DNA from 4 places in the Shimia sp. MMG029 genome. Region 2 is predicted to be linked to each of the others. Evidence: riboswitches for the same ligand, from Rfam matches in the RefSeq annotation. Region 2 holds a riboswitch; each other region holds the start of a gene.
The links. Region 2 has a riboswitch for cobalamin ahead of PJL69_RS17445 (DUF4198 domain-containing protein). Riboswitches for the same ligand answer to the same signal wherever they lie in the genome.

Region 1 (4,367 bases), on a different contig from region 2:
TGAAAAACGGGTGCTTCGGTGGCGTCCAAAGGCGAGGTGCCATCGGCCCCTTTGCCGGAGAACGACGTGGCATTCACAATGGCGGCAGGTGCAAGGGTGCGCAGGGTTTCGGCTAGCCATGCGGCCGATGCGGGCACTTTGAGGGAAGGGGCAAACAGGCCCACCACATCAAAACCTCGTGCGCGAAACTCCTCAAACATGGCCTCAATTGGCGCGGTGTCGGCGGAACTGACGTAAGCACGATAAAAGGTCAGGGCAATCAGTGGTTTTGCAGGATCGCGCGCAGCAAGAGGATCAGATAGGCCCGTCTCAGGCGTCCAGCCGCCGTGATCCGGCAGGGCTTTGGAGCCCATGACCGGCTTGGCATAAAGCCCTGCAGACAGGGCGAGTTGTGCCAAAGCGGCCTGTGCGGCAATGGCGCCGCCGGTGTCGCAAAGATGCGTCAGGCGGTGCAGAGTGGACACCGGGAGGGTGGACACCTCATCCAATCGTGTGTCAGGGCGGCCATCTGCGGGCAGCACCGCTAGGGCGATGTCCTTTTCCGCTGCAAGGGCCTGCACCTGTTGAATGCCGTATTGCCAGTAAGAAATGCCGCCAATCAGACGGATAAGGATGGCTTTGGCGCCAGACAGCGTTTGGTCAATATAGGTGTCGACTGACAGCGGGTGTTTCAACGCTGTCAGATTGGCAAGGCGCAGCGTTGGCAGATCGCCATTGCTGCGGTGCCAGCCTGCCGCGAAAGCCCCAAGGTCGCTGTCAGAAAAAGACAGCACCACCAGATCGGCCGGGGACTGGCCCAGATCCATCGGGGTTTCGGCCTCATCAAGGCCATGGCTTTCGCGAAAGACTACATGCATGGCAGTTTAGTCTACCAGAGCTGCGTGGATCGCATCCACATTTACGTCATGATGTTCAGCAATCACGACCATCCGGCCCTGACGGCCTTCTTCGGCCTTCCATGGGCGATCAAACTGATGCCGCACGCGTGCGCCCACCGCCTGCACCAAAAGGCGCATCGGTTTGCCTTCAACCGCGGCGTAGCCTTTGACGCGCAGAATGTTGAGATCTTTGGCCATTTTTTCAATCTTGGCAGCAAAAGCCGCAGGATCGGATTGTTCAGGCACATCCACGACAATGCTGTTGAAAGCATCGTGATTGTGGTCGTGGTGGTGATCATGGTGATGGTCGTCGTCATGATGGTGATCGTCGTGATCATGCGCGTGATGATGATCTTCGTGATGGGAAGGGCGGGCCTCCAGATCGTCTTCTGCGGCGGCTTCCAGACCAAGGATCACACGCGGGTCTACATCGCCTTCAGCCACTTCAACCACCGGCAGGGCGCGGGGTGCTTTTGACAGGACGATCTCTTTGGCCTTGGCAACGCCCTCGGGGCCTGCGAGGTCAGGTTTTGTCAAAAGCACGATGTCGGCGCAGTTGATTTGATCGAGAAACACCTCAGACAGAGGGGTTTCGTGATCCAGACCTTCATCCGCTTCGCGCTGCGCATCCACAGCAGCCACATCAGTTGCAAAGCGGCCATCGGCGACAGCCTCCGCATCAGCCAGAGCGATCACGCCGTCCACAGTGATCTTGGAGCGGATATCGGGCCAGTCAAACGCCTTCAGCAGCGGTTTTGGCAAGGCCAGGCCAGAGGTTTCAATCAGGATGTGCTCTGGGCGGGTCTCAAGGTTCATCAGGGCTTCGATCGTGGGGATGAAATCATCGGCCACGGTGCAGCAGATGCAGCCATTCGCCAGCTCCATGATGTTTTCCGCTGGGCAGTCCGGAATTGCGCAGGATTTCAGGATCTCGCCATCCACGCCAACATCGCCAAATTCATTCACGATTACTGCGAGGCGTTTGCCCTGCGGCTTTGTCATGAGGTTGCGCACCAGCGTTGTTTTGCCGGATCCCAGAAAGCCGGTGATGACGGTGACGGGAAGTTTTTCAAGAGTGCTCATTCAGGGATCTCCAGTGGGGGAATGCGTGCAATGCAGTTTTTGCGGAAGTGGGTCGAGCGTTCACGCCAAGGCACCAGCCCATCGACGGTTTCGGCGTATTTGGTCACGCCCTCGGCAACCAGCTCCGCGTCGTCTGCGCCAGTGAAATTGCCATAGACGTAGGTCCAGCGTTCATCGCCACCACGAATGGTGACCGAGCAGCCAGAGTCGCAGTTGGAAAAGCATGCCACGCCTTTCACAGTCACGTTGTCCGGCAAATCTGACGCCCTGAGGGCTTCAAACAGCTGGGTGCCGGGGCGTGGCCCTTCAATGTCGGTGGGCTGACCTGCACGGCAGGTGGTGCAGACAAGCAGGTCGACTGGAGCGGATGCATCAGCCATCAGTTTTGGTCCCTTCGCAGGGACGGGGGCACACGGGACATCATAAAGAGAGCCCAACACCGAAACACCCCGTCCGGTTTATGTCTTCTCCGCTGGCAGGTCTCCCGGCTTGCAGATTTCAGAGCTTGCGCTCTGGTGGCCCTCCTGCCTTCCCGGATCGCTCCAGTGGCTGTGGCGGACCTCTCCGGTCACGGTCGCGGGGGCGGCTGCGCTTTGGGCCTTGACGTCGGACCCGTTTCACATTCCCTTTTCACCTGCCCCGAGGGAGCAGGAACCAACGACACCTCGAATGGGCAATGATTGCGGCCAAGTCAAGCGGGAACGGAGAGGCACGAATGTCTGAAAACACGGATCAGAACGAACGCCACAAGGCCAAGATGGCGAAAATCAAGGCAGCGCGGGACCGTATGATGGCCACCAAGACCGAGGAAAAGGGCCTCATCATGGTCCACACCGGGCCGGGCAAGGGCAAGAGCTCGTCTGGGTTTGGTATGATCATGCGCTGTATTTCGCATGGCATGCCCGTCGCCGTGGTGCAGTTTATCAAGGGGACCTGGGCGACGGGAGAGAGAGATTTTCTGCGCACGCACTTCAAAGATGAGGTGAAATTTCACGTTTCAGGGGAAGGGTTTACCTGGGAGACGCAGGATCGTGAGCGTGACATTGCCAAAGCGCAGGCGGGCTGGGAGCTTGCTAAAGAGCTGATCCGTGATCCGGCAAATCGCTTTGTGATGCTGGATGAAATCAACATCGCGCTGCGCAACGACTATCTGGATATCGACGAGGTGGTCGATTTTCTGCTGAGCGAAAAGCCGGACATGACTCACGTTCTTTTGACTGGACGCAATGCCAAGCCGGAGCTGATTGAGGCCGCCGATCTGGTGACGGAGATGACCCTGCTGAAACATCCGTTCCGCGATGGCATCAAAGCGCAGGCGGGGGTGGAGTTCTGATGGCGATCAAACGCCTTCTCACCGAATTTGGCATGGGCTCTTCGCTGCGCCGTCAGGACTACACCGAGGCGGCGAGCCGGGCTGTGAAAGACGCGCTGTGGCACAATTCGATCAATCTGGCGGAGTTGTTCGGCAAGGACAAATCAGAGATGATCATCACCGTTGAGGTGGCGGTGCAGCAACCGGAGCAGATTGACACCGCGGTGATTGCGGCGATCTTCCCTTATGGGCAGGTCACAGTTGTGCCGGTCAAAGGCGGGCTGGACGTGCCGCGCAATGATGGGGGCAACCCTACGGTGATGTCCAATGTGGCGATTTCGGTGGCTTTGGATGTGGAGGTCGCGGCATGAGCGAGCAGCGTTTCATCATCGAAATGGGCATGGGCAACGACCAATACGGGCAGGATTACACCAAGGCTGCGGCCCGTGCGATCGAGGATGCGATTCGCCATTCTTCGATCCCGATGTTTGCCGCTTTAGGCAAAGATCCCAAAGAGATGCGTGTGCAGGTGACAGTCGGCGTCCAAGACCCGGAGCAAGTGGATTGTGACGCATTGGTTGCGCGTTTGCCACGCGGGCGCGCGGAGGTGAAAGCGGTCTTTGGGGGTATGAATGTGACAAATCCCGATGACGGAAACGTGCTTGTCATCGCCTCTGCGGCGGTGGAGGCCTTCCTCCCAAAACAGGGCTGAGCCATGGGCAAAGCGATTATGATTCAGGGCACAGGCTCCAACGTTGGCAAGTCGATGCTTGTGGCGGGGTTGTGCCGGGCGGCGACGCGTCGGGGTCTGTCTGTGGCACCGTTTAAGCCGCAGAACATGTCCAACAACGCGGCTGTGACCTCTGATGGCGGCGAGATCGGCCGGGCGCAAGCGTTGCAGGCGCTGGCCTGCGGCAAGGCGCTGACTGTGGACATGAACCCAGTGCTTTTGAAGCCGGAAACCGATGTGGGCTCACAGGTGGTGGTGCAGGGAAAGCGGCTGACCACGGTGAAGGCGCGGGAGTATGCCAAGTTCAAGCCGCAGTTGCTTGAGGCGGTGCTTGAGAGCTTTAACCGGCTGAAATCAAAAAGTG
Region 2 (4,367 bases):
CGCTCTTCAGCGCTGAGCGAGGCCAGCATGACTGCGCCCTCACCAACAGCCGGTACAGGCACGGCGGTTTCCACGACCTCTGCCGCAACGCCCATGATCTCTGCCACCTCTTTGGCGGGCATGGTCACTTCGGCGATGTGGCCCGCGCCCATATCCGCATAAAATGTATGCGCCACAGCGCTGGTGGGGGTGAAGAGGAAAAACCCGTCTTCATCGGTCACGGTGCGGCCCAGCTCGGCACCGTCTGGCCCGGTGACAACCACCTCTTGCGCCACCGCCATATCCCCGTTGGAAAATCCCAGCTCACCTTCAATGGCGTCGCCGGACGCAAACACACCTGCAATCACCTTATGCGCCGCAGCGGGCAGGGGCGCCAGCACAGTGCCAAGCGTCAACGCACAGATCAGGATCAACTGTTTCATGCGGTCCGGTCCTTCAAAAAGAGTTCGGGCTTCACCCGACGTGCCAGCAATACGGCAAACCCGGTCAGCAGCGCCTCAATGCATATCACCGGGATATGGGCAAAAAACACCAGTTTTGCCGCTGGTATGAATTCATCGCCTGACAACGCCAGTGATACGGCGACCAAAGCGGTGGTTGTGGCAATTGCAAACGCGCCACCAACAGCCCCCCAAATCGCGCCTTGCACGGGTGCGCCACGGCCAATCAAGCCGCCAAACAGCATCCACGCCAGAACCGCAGGCAGGGCAATATTCACGGTGTTGATGCCCAGCACCGTCAACCCGCCAAAACCAAAGAACACCGCCTGCAACAACAGCCCGACAAACAGGGCCGGGAAGGCGGCCCAGCCGAGCAAAAGCCCGGCCAGACCATTCAGTATCAAATGCACAGAGGACGGGCCAATCGGCACATGGATCAGCGAAGCGACAAAAAAGCTCGCCGAAAGCACCCCAGCTGTGGGGATGCGATCCAGATCCAGGGATTTCAATCCCATAGCGATGCCACCCACGGCAGCCACCGCGCCGCCGATCACCACAGGGTTGGAAAGGGCTCCGTCAACAATGTGCATAAAAGGCTTACTCCAGATCCCAGGCGCGGATCCAGATCACCGCGTCTTGGCTCAGCTCTTTGCCTTCATGTTCTGTCGCAGGGCCGGATCCCAGCGCAGCAAAACCCCAGTAGCCCGCTTTTGGCACACCAAAGGAGAAATAGCCGTTGTCATCAGAGATCGCGACAATCGCGCCACCTGGAAGAGGGGACACGGTGGCCGCTTTCGCGCCGGTGCCTTCCATCTCTGGCTCTGCTGCCATGTACTCGATTTCAATCTCTGCACCGGCCACAGGCTGGCCTTCGCTCAGAACACGACCGGTGAAGGTGGAGCCCGCAACAATGTTGTAAGGCTTGTTCAGCGGCAGAATTTCTGTCGCCAGACCCTGCGGCTGATCCCAATCAGTCGGCAGCTCGTTGCGGTTCAGATAGGTCTTGGTGATCTGCTGAATGTAGATGTCTTCGGACTCTTCATAATAAGGCGCAGGCACGGTCACGACCACATAGTCGCCAGAGCGCTTCACAGGCACAGTGCCGTTGAACGCCTTCGCGCTGTTGTCTGGGCCGTCAAAGGTGGTCTCTTCCAGAGTGCCCATCAGATCGGTTTTTTCACCGTTGTGAATCACAAAGAACTCTTCCGGCTTCTCCAGGGTCATCACATGACCGGCCTCATGGGGGTGCCAGAAGATCAGCTTCACAGGCACATCGCCCGGACGCTCAATCATTGTGTCTTCTGTATATTCCAAAAGAAAATGTGCCTGCGCCATCGCTGGGATGGTCAGGGCGGCTGTGGCCGCCAGCAGCAGTTTTTTCATAAATTTGGTCCCTATCACGTCGCGCCTACCCCGGCGCATTTCTTTGTATGACTTCAGGGCGCGCAGAACCGGTTGCGAAACACACAAGCGGACCCAGCGCGCACCCCGTCGCCGATGACGGCCGCCTCATACAAGGCGACCAGTCCGGCAGGTCTCCTGACTCGCGGGTCCAAACACGAACTGGCCTTCCCGGTTGCCCAGTGGCGCAATCAGCCGTGCTCGCCGCTTACAGTTGCGGGGGCAGTTGCAGACTTGGCCCAAAATACAGGCCGCACTGCATTCCCTTTTGCTTCCGGGGTATCCCGGAACCGAACATGCGGCGTTCTTGCCAGATACAATGAGATCCGGTCAATGCCAGATTGCGACGAACCTGCACACAATTACGAAAGATCGCACCCCTTTGACTGCTCCACCGTTTGATTGGTCACAAGCAAAATGGCCCGAATTGTCACAGCGAAGTGCAGTGCTGCGTCAATCATGGCTCTTGATACGGCACCGCCCATTCTTTCAATGTAGAGCCAGCGTTCCCCACAGTGGGGCGCCGCGGGATCTGATTTATGCCAGGGACGTTTCCAGATGCCACACCGTTGGGCAGATGCTTCAGAGGCCAATGAACCGGTGCTCACATTGTGGCCGCACCGCTCACTGCCACATCGTGGCTTTGCAGCCATTGTGCTGTTTGCGTTCACTGCAGGCACCATACCGCTCTACGGCTTGATTGGCACAGTCTTGTTCTGGGGCATTTTGCCCTTCATTCTGCTGATGGTTTGGGGCCTATGGTATGGCCTGCGCAAGTCCTACAAGGACGGCAATGTGTTTGAGGCGTTGTCCTTAGCCGCAGACACGCTTCATCTTTCACACAAACCCGCCAGCGGCACGGCCTCAGAATGGTCTTGCAATATTTATTGGGCGCGCACGCAGATGCACGTTCATGGCGGGCCGGTGCCGCACTACGTCACGCTCTCCGGCAATGGGCGCACCGTCGAGATTGGCAGCTTTCTGACAGAGGATGAGCGCAAAACGCTTTATGTCGAACTGAGCGATTTTCTCGCAGATCGCGCTGCGACGCAGTATTAAGGCAGAATCACATGCAGGATTTGGCGTTGCTGCGTGCGTTGCGTTTACTGTGCAGCTTTTTGCGGGGGTGCGAAATTGCACCTCCGCAATACAGTCGTGATACCGACGCAATACCGACACTGTTTTTTCAGGCTTTAAACTTGCGTTGAAACGTTAACGCACCTGCAAAAAGCTGTCGCGAGGATCGTCGAGGGGCAGGGGATGGCCTAGGCCATCCCGCCTTTGATCAAACCCTGCGCGATCTGTGCATAAGCCTGCGCCATATCGCTGCTTCCGGCGGCAATTGGCGTTCCGCCATCTCCGGCAAGGCGCGTGTCCAGATCAATCGGCAGGGCACCGAGCAGCGGAACGCCCAGCTTGTCTGCCTCTGCGGCCACGCCCCCATGCCCAAAGATATGGGACTCATGCCCACAGTTCGGACAGTGGAAAAGACTCATGTTTTCAATGAGTCCCAAGACAGGTGTCTTCAGCTGATCAAACATGCCAAGCGCCTTGCGTGCATCTAGCAGGGCCACATCTTGCGGTGTGCTCACCACAATCGCGCCGGTCAGCTCTGTTTTCTGACACAGGGTCAGCTGCACATCACCTGTACCGGGCGGCAGGTCCACAATCAAAACATCAAGTTCGCCCCATTGAACCTGTGTCAGCATTTGTTGCAACGCCCCCATAAGCATCGGCCCACGCCAGACAACCGGTTTGTCTTCCTCCAGCATAAAGCCGAGCGACATGATCGTAACACCATGAGATTGCAGCGGAATAATGGTTTTCCCATCCGGGCTTGCCGGGCGTTTGTTGACCCCCATCATGCGCGGTTGGCTGGGGCCATATATATCTGCATCCAGCAAACCCACCTTGCGTCCTTGCTTGGCCAGCGCGACAGCAAGGTTGGAGGATACAGTTGATTTCCCCACACCGCCTTTGCCAGATCCCACTGCTAAAATGCGCTGGACACCGGCCACTTTCATTGGCCCAGCCTGTGGTTTGGGATGGCCGCCAATCTTCAGACTGGGTGCGGCTTTCTTGGGGGCAGGGGCATTGTCATGGGCTGTCAATGCAACCTGTACATTTGCCACACCTGGCAACTGCGCAACGGACGCTTCCGCCGCCTTGCGCAACGGCTCCATCAGCCGTGCTATATCTGCATTGGGCGCCTCAAGAACAAAGCGCACCGTATCGCCATCAATTGTCAACGCGCGCAAGAAATCCCGCGAAATCAAATCGCCCCCATCAGGTAAGGCGATCTTGGACAACACCCCCTGCACATCTTCTTTGGTGACGGGCATGCTCAACTCCTATGCTGCAAGTGCAAAATGCGGACACTCTTCCGTGTCTCACCTAAGGATTCCTTAACATTTCTTCAAGGTTTACGGCATCTTGCCCAATTATTGTGCACCGTGCCGTTACGTAACGTACGATATTCCATAGATGCATAACTGGTTTGCGAAGGAAGCCATTGTGCGTCCGCAG
Region 3 (4,367 bases), on a different contig from region 2:
TCCATGATGTTGGTGCCGCCTGCGGCCTCGATCATGGCTGTTGGCATCGCATAGAGGCCTGCGGTGAACGGCGTGTCTTCGCCGCTGTCATAAACAAACACACGCAGCGGCTCGTCCGCGGTTTCCAGAGAGTCGGTGAACGCGGCAAGCTCCGCCTTGTAGCCATCCACGAGTGCGGTGGCTTTGTCTTCCACAGCGAAGATTTTGCCGAGATTCAGCAGGTCATTGTACATGTCATCCATGCTGACTTTGGGTTTGTCGCCAATGTGGATGCAGCTTTCGGTCAGCTCGTACACATCGATGCCAAACGGCGCGAGCGTTTCTGGGGTGACTTCGCCGCCAACCTTCATGCCGTAGTTCCAGCCCGCAAAGAAGAAGTCCGCGTCAGCGCCAACCAGAACTTCTTTGGAGGGGTATTTCGCAGACAGCTCAGGTAGCTCTTCCACGCCGGCGCGCATCTCTGCGTCCAGTGTTTTCCAGCCGGAAATACCTGTGTAGCCGACCATACGATCCGCAAGGCCAAGAACCAGCATCATTTCGGTGAGGTTCACGTCGTTGGAAATGGCCGCTTTTGGCGGGGTGTCAAATGTCACGGTGCGGTCGCAGCTTTGCACGGTGGTTTCTGCCGCAGCGGATTGTGCTGCCAAGATCAGCCCGAGGGCGAGGGAGCTCTTTTTCATTGTTGGTCCTTGATGAAGATTGAGGTGTTAAAGTTGGAAAGTGAGATGGTTTTTCTGGCTCACGCTGAGCTGTTCGCGCTGGGCGCGCACTTGAAAGGTGTCGGACACCAGCCTGTCTTTGAGAACTTCCATAGGCGCGCCAAATCCCTTCGGTGCGCCATTCTTTAAGATCAGAATGCGATCACAGACATCAGCTGCCAGATTGAGATCATGCAGCGATGTGACAATCGTCAGATCCAGATCGCGGATCAGTTGCAACACTTCCAGCTGATGGCGGATGTCGAGGTGGTTGGTCGGCTCATCCAACACCAGCAGTTGCGGCTCTTGCGCCAATGCGCGCGCCACCATCACCCGCTGGCGTTCGCCACCGGAAAGTGTGGAGAGGCTGCGGTGTGACAGATCTTGCAGCTGCAGCCGCTTGAGCGCCGCCTCTATCACTTCCGCATCGTGTTGTCCGGGAGTGGAGAGGCCCAGGCGATGTGGCACCCGCCCAAGCGCAACAACTTCGCGCACAGTGAGCGCAAAGTCAGAAGGTTGTTCTTGCAAGACCGCGGCGACCTTTTTGGCCAGCGCGCGTGGCGCCATTTTGCGCAGCGACTCGCCATCCAGCAGAATGTCGCCGGACAGAGGGCGGTTATAGCCATATATCAGACGCAAAAGCGTGGTTTTGCCGGCGCCATTTGGCCCAACAAGGCCCATCACCTCACCCTTGTTCAGGCTAAAGCTGGTCGCCTCAAGCAGCAGGGGGTCGCGCTTGCGCGGCGCCCAGGTGACATCGCGCACGTCCAACGTTGGGGAGGTCATGAAACGCGCTCCAATGTGTCTTCAATGGCCATGATCGCGCAGGGTATGCGTGTCAGGGTAGAGTCGTCGCGCAATTTTATGGGATGGCCGGTGGACACGCACCAATCGCCTTGCTGAGCTGCATAGTCTTTTGCAAAATCCATGAGGCTGTCTATATCTTCCTCTGGCGTGATGTCACCAAACAGGAAAGAGGCTGTACGTGTAGCGTGATAGCCAACAGTGCAGGGGCGGTCACAACCGTCAAGGCAGGCCGTGCCTGCAATTTCGAAGTCATCGGCGATGCTGTCACCCGCAGCGGAGATCGCTGCGCGCAGTTTCGCAATCAATGCATAGCCGGAGTTGCAGGTTTCGCCCGTGTGCCGGCACGATGTGCAAATCGTCATTCGATGAGATACAGTTCCGTTCATTTCGCCCTCCGCGAAAACGCGGGGCGAGAACAAAACCAGTCATGTCAGCGGCGTAAGCCGATTGAGCCATCTTGGCCTCCTTCCGAGACACCCCGCCCGGTTTGAGTTTCAGTTAAGATGGCAGGTCTCCTGACTTGCGGTGACTGGCTCCCTCCACCTTCCCGAGCGCTGGCCCAGTGGCTATCGGAGGTTGCACACCGCTTACAGTTGCGGGGGCAGTTACGGAATTGGCAATTGTGTGCCGCACCGTATTCCCTTTTCATCCAGCCGGTCACAGGCTGGAAACCATCAAAGTTATCAATGTAAAACTCTAAGGATTCTGTCAATCGGCAAACGTGTCGGAATCTACCTGCTCTGTGCCCATTGTCGTTGAACAGACCCGCCTTTTGCCATCGCTCGGAATGCGCACTGCTGTGAGGCAGGTGGTGCTCAAAAAACAGTCGTTTGACTGTCGACATCTACGAATGCGGGTTTGTGTAGCAAAAAAGCAGTGTCAATTTACACAGCCTTAAATCGTGTATGTGTACTCAGCTTACATCTTATAAATGCAGACGAGTAGGTGCTCCCAATGAAACTGCGTATTGTGATGTTGTTCGTCATCGGACCGATTTTTGCGCTCGCCGGGTTTTTGATGTACGGCGATGTAACCAGTCAGCGTGCGGTTGTAGAAAGTGCTCACGATACCACAATGCGTGCGCAAGAGGGCGCCGTTGTCGGCCATGTGATACACGAACTGCAAAAAGAACGCGGCTACTCTGCCGGTTACATCGCGTCTCAAGGCAAGAATTTCCCAGCGGAGCTGAAAGAGCAGCGTGAACACTCCAGTGCCGCGATCGAGAGCTTTCAGCAGCAGATTGATTTGCTGGCCATGCAACGGCCAGAGCTGCTTTCGGAGATTTCTACGCGTCTTAGCAAGTTGGAATCGATGCGCGATCAGGTGGATGGGCTGGAGCTTCGCGTTCCAGAAATGGCCTCATTTTATACGCAAACAATCAATCAGTTGATTGATTTTTCACGCCCGTCTGGCATGCGCGACACGCACAGTCAGGTTCAGGCCCTGCTGAGCGCTCGTGTGTTGATTGGATCAGCGAAAGAGAGTGCAGGCCTGGAGCGCGCCATGGGCGCAACCGGGCTTGGGGGCGGCTTCTCAACCATTGTGCATGACCGGTTTATTGAACTTGGCGGCGCTCAGGGGGCGCTTTTGCTCGAAGCTTCCGGCGCCTTAGACGACGCAGGTTGGCTGGCCGCCTTGCGCGAAACCGCCGAATTCAAAGCGGTCCAGAAAGCGCGTGAAACAGTGCGATCAGGATATGAGTTGCAAGACTATGATGGGCTAACCGCGCCCAATTGGTTCAAAATATCAACAGCTTGGATCAATATTCTGCGAGAGGAAGAATTGCGGTTTGTAGAGCAGATTGCAAATCTGACGCTGGAAATCGAAGCGGCGGCAGATGCCAGATTCAATCGCATGATGTGGTTGGGAATGAGCGTCATGCTCTTGGTTCTGTCCTTTGCTATTTTCTCCTTTGAGCGCATGGTGGCACGTATCAAATACCTGATCGCTGTCATCAATGAGTTCACAAGCGGCAACTTTGATGTGTTCGTCGAAGGTATTGAAGGCCGCGATGAATTGAGCAAAATGTCAAAAGCCGTCTATCATTTTAAGCAAGATACCCTGCAAATGCGACGCGATGCTGAGGCTCTTAAGGCGGAGCAAGAGCGGCGCAAAAAGGAACAGGACTTTGTGGTTGGCGAAATCCGCCTTGGTCTCGGGGAGATGGCAGAAGGCAATCTTACCCACCACTTTGAAACGCCTTTCCCTGAGGAGTACGAGGGGTTGAGGGCGGATTTCAACGCAACGGTTGGCAAGCTAAACGAAACACTTGTGCATGTTGTTGATGTGGCTTCCAGCATTCGATCAGGCACGGTCAAATTTAGCCAGTCCTCAGATGACCTGTCGCGCCGCACCGAAGATCAGGCTGGTACGCTGGAACAGACAGCGGCTGCGCTTGAAGGCATCACCTCCAGCGTTCAATCGGCTGCCTCTGGCGCAAAAGATGTGCAAGAAAGCACGCTCTCTGCGAAAAATGACGCGACAGAGAGCGGCGCGATCGTGAAAGAAGCCGTTAATGCGATGGCGAAGATCTCAGAGTCGTCCAAGCAAATCGCCCAGATAATCAGCGTGATTGACGATATTGCGTTTCAAACCAATTTGCTTGCACTGAATGCGGGTGTTGAGGCCGCAAGGGCCGGCGCCGCAGGCAGCGGTTTTGCGGTGGTTGCGTCAGAAGTACGTGCACTGGCACAAAAATCTTCCGGTGCAGCGCGAGAAATTCAGGATCTGATTGGGGAAAGCACAGCCAGTGTCAGCAACGGTGTCGGGCTGGTGAATGAAACCGGAGAAGCGCTTGGTGTGATTGTAAACCGTGTGAGCCACGTTTCCGCACTGGTGTCTAACTTGGCGGATGGGACCGTA
Region 4 (4,367 bases), on a different contig from region 2:
GGGAATTGCTTACCATTGAGGAGGCACGCAAGCGCACAGGGCTGGGGGCCGTCACGCTCAAATTGATGCTTGGGTATCTTGAAGGCATACCGAAAGAAGAGGTTTTGAAACGCACCGAGATTTCTGCAGAGGAGACCCAAAGGGTGCGCGTATTTAAGGCCAAGTTGACCACATTTGCCGAAGTGACCAAGCAGCTTGGTATTTTTCCTGAGCAGTTGAAAGCGCTGCAGAACCTGGGCGTTCTCACCACGCTCAAGCTGTTGTCATCACGACGCTATCTCTTTCGTGAGGAAGTGAACGGGCTACTGGCTGATGTCGCGACCTTGCCAGCGCCTCTTCCAGGCAAGTCTACCGCGCCCATGAGAGAGTTCTGTCGCGTCAGAGGCATTCCTTTAGCGCGGGTGATCTCCATGTGGAAACAGGGCGAACTGAACGGGGCTCTCTGCGCCGGAATGGGAGACGGTTTGCATGCTATCGAAATTGACTGGGATGCGGTGTGCGGCAGCAAAGCTGTTGACCTGGCGCGCGACCTGACGTTACCCGAAGCCGCGCGCCACCTTCAGATCAATGTGGGCTCCATTCGTTCGCTAAGAGACAACGGCTATTTGCGCGAGATTTTGCATCAAAACCCCGACACCAATCGTGCAAAAACTTATATTGCTTGGTCGAGCATTCAGCAGTTCCAAGCAAGATATGTTACGCTTGGGCAGATGGCGCTACGCCAGAAGGTGGCAGCGATACATTTGGCGCGACGGCTGGATCGTGAGGATGTGCCGCCAGTCAATTGTGGTGAGAGGCTGGTCCGCGTTTACGACAAGCGCTTGGTGAATTGGGAGTGAGTTGGCATGAGCGACAAGGAAGATATCGAAGAAGAAGGCCTACCGGAACCCGGTCAGACAGCTGAACCGAGCGATGCATCAGACACTGGCTATGAGGAGCTGTTAGCCAAAATGCGGGGGCTCCAAGAGAAGGTTCAGTTGATGGGCCCAATAGATGCAGGTTTTGACATGAAACGCTTTTCTGATGAGCTATCTGATGAGGTAGAAAAATAGCTAGGCTGGAATTTGGGGCCAACGTTTTGGAACTTGAGGACGCAAATGCCGAAGACAGATTGCCCACAGCAGCAGCTTTTTCCGGCTGTCCTACACTGCGAGGGCGGGGTTTGGGGGTACTTTGTCCCTGAGTATTGTGGGGAGGTGCTGGCAGCAGCGAAGCAGCGCTGCGTGGTGCCCGAGAGCTATTAGAGTTGGGCGTGGCGCCGCTGATTGCGCGCGGAGAAGTTGTTTATTCCCCAGAGCAGCCAGACCAACTTTGCTTGGATGGCGGGCAGATCGTCTGGTTGCCTCTGGATACGACAAACCCGGCCGGCAAAGAGTTCTTTAAGAAACAGTCCGTGAAGCGCGTTTGATCTCGCGGAACTCACCGCAAGAGAACATTAAACTGTGACATCGCACCTGAACTACTTTGTCGATTGCGCTAAAGGCCAAAAGACTGCCCGACTGAACTTAACGCCTGCAGTTCAGAGCTAAGAGCCGGCGCCTAACGACACTTAGCTGGTCCACTATCCAAAGCGCAATCGCATTCTCAAATTCGTAATTGACACCTTGGTCTTTCTCTGGCTAGCTCCGACCCGTTCTGGTCCGGTGGAGTTTCCATCCGGTTAAAAGGGAATGAGGTGCGGCGTCGGCCAAATCCTCAACTGCCCCCGCAACTGTAAGCGGTGAGCAACCTCGGCATATGCCACTGTCTCCGGCGGAGATGGGAAGGCCCGAGGGCGCGATGACCCGCAAGTCAGGAGACCTGCCAGAATGTTCACCTGGTCCGGACGCGGGGCGCGTCGAGGGCAGCGGACCTTCCGTAGTGGTGGCACTTGCTTCACCGTCTGCGGAGAGATTTCTCCAAAGGCAATTTGATAAAAAATGGGCCCCTATTTTGCGGGCCGAAATGCGGGAGTCGTTTGCCGATTTCCGTGGAGATGGGACATGAAAAAACACATCTTAAGCGGCTCCAGCGCATTGGCGCTGGTTTTTGCGCAAACAGCTCTGGCGCAGGAATATACCGATCTTGGCGAAATTATTGTCAGCGGCGGTCTGACAGGGATCGAAGCGGAAAACTTTACGCGATCCTACAGCGTCGTCACCGCTGATGAGATCAGAGAACGCGGCATAATGCGGGTTCAAGATGCGCTCCGGGCACTCCCAGGGGTGTCTGTGGCGTCTACAGGCAGCACCATCACTGGGGTTTTCATTCGCGGCGGTGAAAGCAACCACGTCAAAGTTCTGGTCGATGGCGTGGAGATCAACAGCGCGCTGCAAGGATCTTTCAACTTCAGCAGCATGCCAGTCGCCAACATCGAAAAAATCGAAGTCCTGCGCGGCCCTCAGTCTGCAATTTATGGCACCTCGGCAATGTCGGGCGTGATAGCCATCACCACCAAGCGAGCCAGCAAGCAGGGCCTCTCCTATGGCGGCAGTCTGGAGGCAGCAAAGGACGATCAGTACAACGCCAACCTCTATGTGCGCCAAGGCTTTGATACAGGGCAGCTGTCTTTCTCGCTGGAGCAAAATCGCGAAGATTATAACTACGCCGCGCCAGGTATGCCGAATGCCGACAACGAGGTGCGCAACATCAACCTGTCCGGTGATACCTACTTGGGCGATGGTGGGGTGCGGATTGGCTTTACATTCCGCGATCTAGATCAGGACTATACCTATTACTCGACCGCAGTGTCGCAAACGCCTGACGGATACCTTGCGCTGCCACTCAAGGAAACGCACATTGAGCAGCAATCCGGGGCAATCTGGCTGGAAGCCGAAACGCGCGATGATTTGTGGCTCCATCGTTTCGAACTCTCGGGAATGGATCAGGAGTCAGTGTCAGACCCCAATACCGCGACACCATCAAAATACGCGTCTGACCGCCAGAGTTTCAAATACACCTCCACCTTCTCGCTGGATGGACAGGCGGCACGGAGTTCCAATCAAAAGCTGAATGTGCGACTGGAAGCACAGACAGAGAGCATGGACATTTCGTCGCCGTGGTCTGAAGGCACGCAAGAGCGCAACACGCGCGCGATCGCAATTGATTATCAGGGTATTTTTTCCAATGGCGTCGATGTGCAGGCGGGCATTCGCTACGATGACATCGATGTTTTTGAAAATCCGTTCTCTTGGAACCTGTCTGCGGCCTACCGCATCCCCGGCACCGATCTGCGTTTGCGCGGGTCCTTGGGGCAGGCGACGGTCAACCCCACCATGTATGAGCAGTTTGGCTATTCTCCGGGCCAGTTCGTCGGCAATCCCGACCTCAAGCCCGAAGAAAGTCTCAGCTTTGAACTGGGCGCAGATTGGACGTTTGCAGATGGTCGCGGCATGTTGGGCGTTACCATCTATCGCAATGAAATTGACGACATGATTTCTTCTGCAGGTATGACAGCCGTCAACCTGACAGGCACCAGCGTGCGTCAAGGGCTCGAGGTAACCGGCGACTGGACTGTCAACGACTGGCTCGATCTGAAAGCGAGCTATTCTTATGGCGATGGCGAAGACCCAACAGGGGCCCCTTTGGTGCGCCGCCCAGAGCATGAATTTGCCCTTCAGGCGCGCACGTCCTTCCTGAATGATCGCGCCGTTGCCACGGCGGAATTGCGCTACGTTAACGGCAGTTATGACACCGAGTGGTTTCGCCCATGGCCAAACAACCCGACAACAAAACTGCCCTCTTTCACAGTTGTAAACCTTGCCGGGCAGTATGAGCTTACGGAGAACTTGATGCTCACGGGTCGTATCATCAATCTCTTTGATGAAGAATATTCAGAGGCCTGGGGCTACTATGGTCAGGAACGCACCGCATATCTTGGTATAAGTGCATCTTTCTAAAATGCGTTTGACGCATCTCATATCAATGTTGGCGGTGCTGCTTTTGGGTGGGGCCGCTCAGGCGCAGGAGGCGGCTGAGCCGCTTTCTGTGCCACCTTCATCTGAGTTTCCCGCGCATCCACAGCGTGTCGTCTCAATGAACCTCTGTACAGATCAGCTCGCAATGATGATTGCAGCGCCTAGGCAATTGTTGTCGGTGTCCTATCTCGCTTTGGACAGCCGCAGCTCCGCCATGGTGGAAGAGGCTCGCGCTTATGAGATCAATCACGGGCGTGCCGAGGAGATTTACCTGCTGGAGCCTGATCTCGTGATTGCCGGTGCATATACCACCCGCGCAACCGTCGATATGCTGCGTCGGCTTGACGTTCCAGTAGCCGTTATACAACCCGCCCGAGCGCTGGACGATGTCGTGGCTCGTATTCTCAAAATGGGGATGCTCCTTGGTCAGGATGACAGTGCCGAAGCCATGGCAGCGCAATTTATTGGTGA

Region 1: it holds a riboswitch for cobalamin, as region 2 does, so the genes downstream of both, PJL69_RS06225 (DUF1636 domain-containing protein) here and PJL69_RS17445 (DUF4198 domain-containing protein) in region 2, are expected to answer to the same signal.
Region 3: it holds a riboswitch for cobalamin, as region 2 does, so the genes downstream of both, PJL69_RS15980 (DUF1636 domain-containing protein) here and PJL69_RS17445 (DUF4198 domain-containing protein) in region 2, are expected to answer to the same signal.
Region 4: it holds a riboswitch for cobalamin, as region 2 does, so the genes downstream of both, PJL69_RS20065 (TonB-dependent receptor plug domain-containing protein) here and PJL69_RS17445 (DUF4198 domain-containing protein) in region 2, are expected to answer to the same signal.

The regions. Positions count from the first base shown of each region.
Region 1 covers NZ_JAQJIM010000001.1:1,299,070-1,303,436, reverse strand. The annotation lists gene cobN (cobaltochelatase subunit CobN) at 1-857, opposite strand, end outside; gene cobW (cobalamin biosynthesis protein CobW) at 864-1,961, opposite strand; gene PJL69_RS06225 (DUF1636 domain-containing protein) at 1,958-2,341, opposite strand; cobalamin riboswitch at 2,419-2,635, opposite strand; gene cobO (cob(I)yrinic acid a,c-diamide adenosyltransferase) at 2,677-3,294, shown strand; gene PJL69_RS06215 (Lin0512 family protein) at 3,294-3,644, shown strand; gene PJL69_RS06210 (Lin0512 family protein) at 3,641-3,985, shown strand; gene PJL69_RS06205 (cobyric acid synthase) at 3,989-4,367, shown strand, end outside.
Region 2 covers NZ_JAQJIM010000008.1:194,896-199,262, forward strand. The annotation lists gene PJL69_RS17435 (cobalt ABC transporter permease) at 1-422, opposite strand, end outside; gene cbiM (cobalt transporter CbiM) at 419-1,030, opposite strand; gene PJL69_RS17445 (DUF4198 domain-containing protein) at 1,038-1,823, opposite strand; cobalamin riboswitch at 1,953-2,151, opposite strand; gene PJL69_RS17450 (DUF2244 domain-containing protein) at 2,400-2,900, shown strand; gene PJL69_RS17455 (Mrp/NBP35 family ATP-binding protein) at 3,107-4,183, opposite strand.
Region 3 covers NZ_JAQJIM010000007.1:122,308-126,674, forward strand. The annotation lists gene PJL69_RS15970 (ABC transporter substrate-binding protein) at 1-680, opposite strand, end outside; gene PJL69_RS15975 (ABC transporter ATP-binding protein) at 708-1,484, opposite strand; gene PJL69_RS15980 (DUF1636 domain-containing protein) at 1,481-1,891, opposite strand; cobalamin riboswitch at 1,994-2,196, opposite strand; gene PJL69_RS15985 (methyl-accepting chemotaxis protein) at 2,460-4,367, shown strand, end outside.
Region 4 covers NZ_JAQJIM010000019.1:5,132-9,498, reverse strand. The annotation lists partial or broken gene PJL69_RS20075 (hypothetical protein) at 1-839, shown strand, start outside; gene PJL69_RS20070 (hypothetical protein) at 846-1,052, shown strand; cobalamin riboswitch at 1,620-1,821, shown strand; gene PJL69_RS20065 (TonB-dependent receptor plug domain-containing protein) at 1,983-3,878, shown strand; gene PJL69_RS20060 (ABC transporter substrate-binding protein) at 3,880-4,367, shown strand, end outside.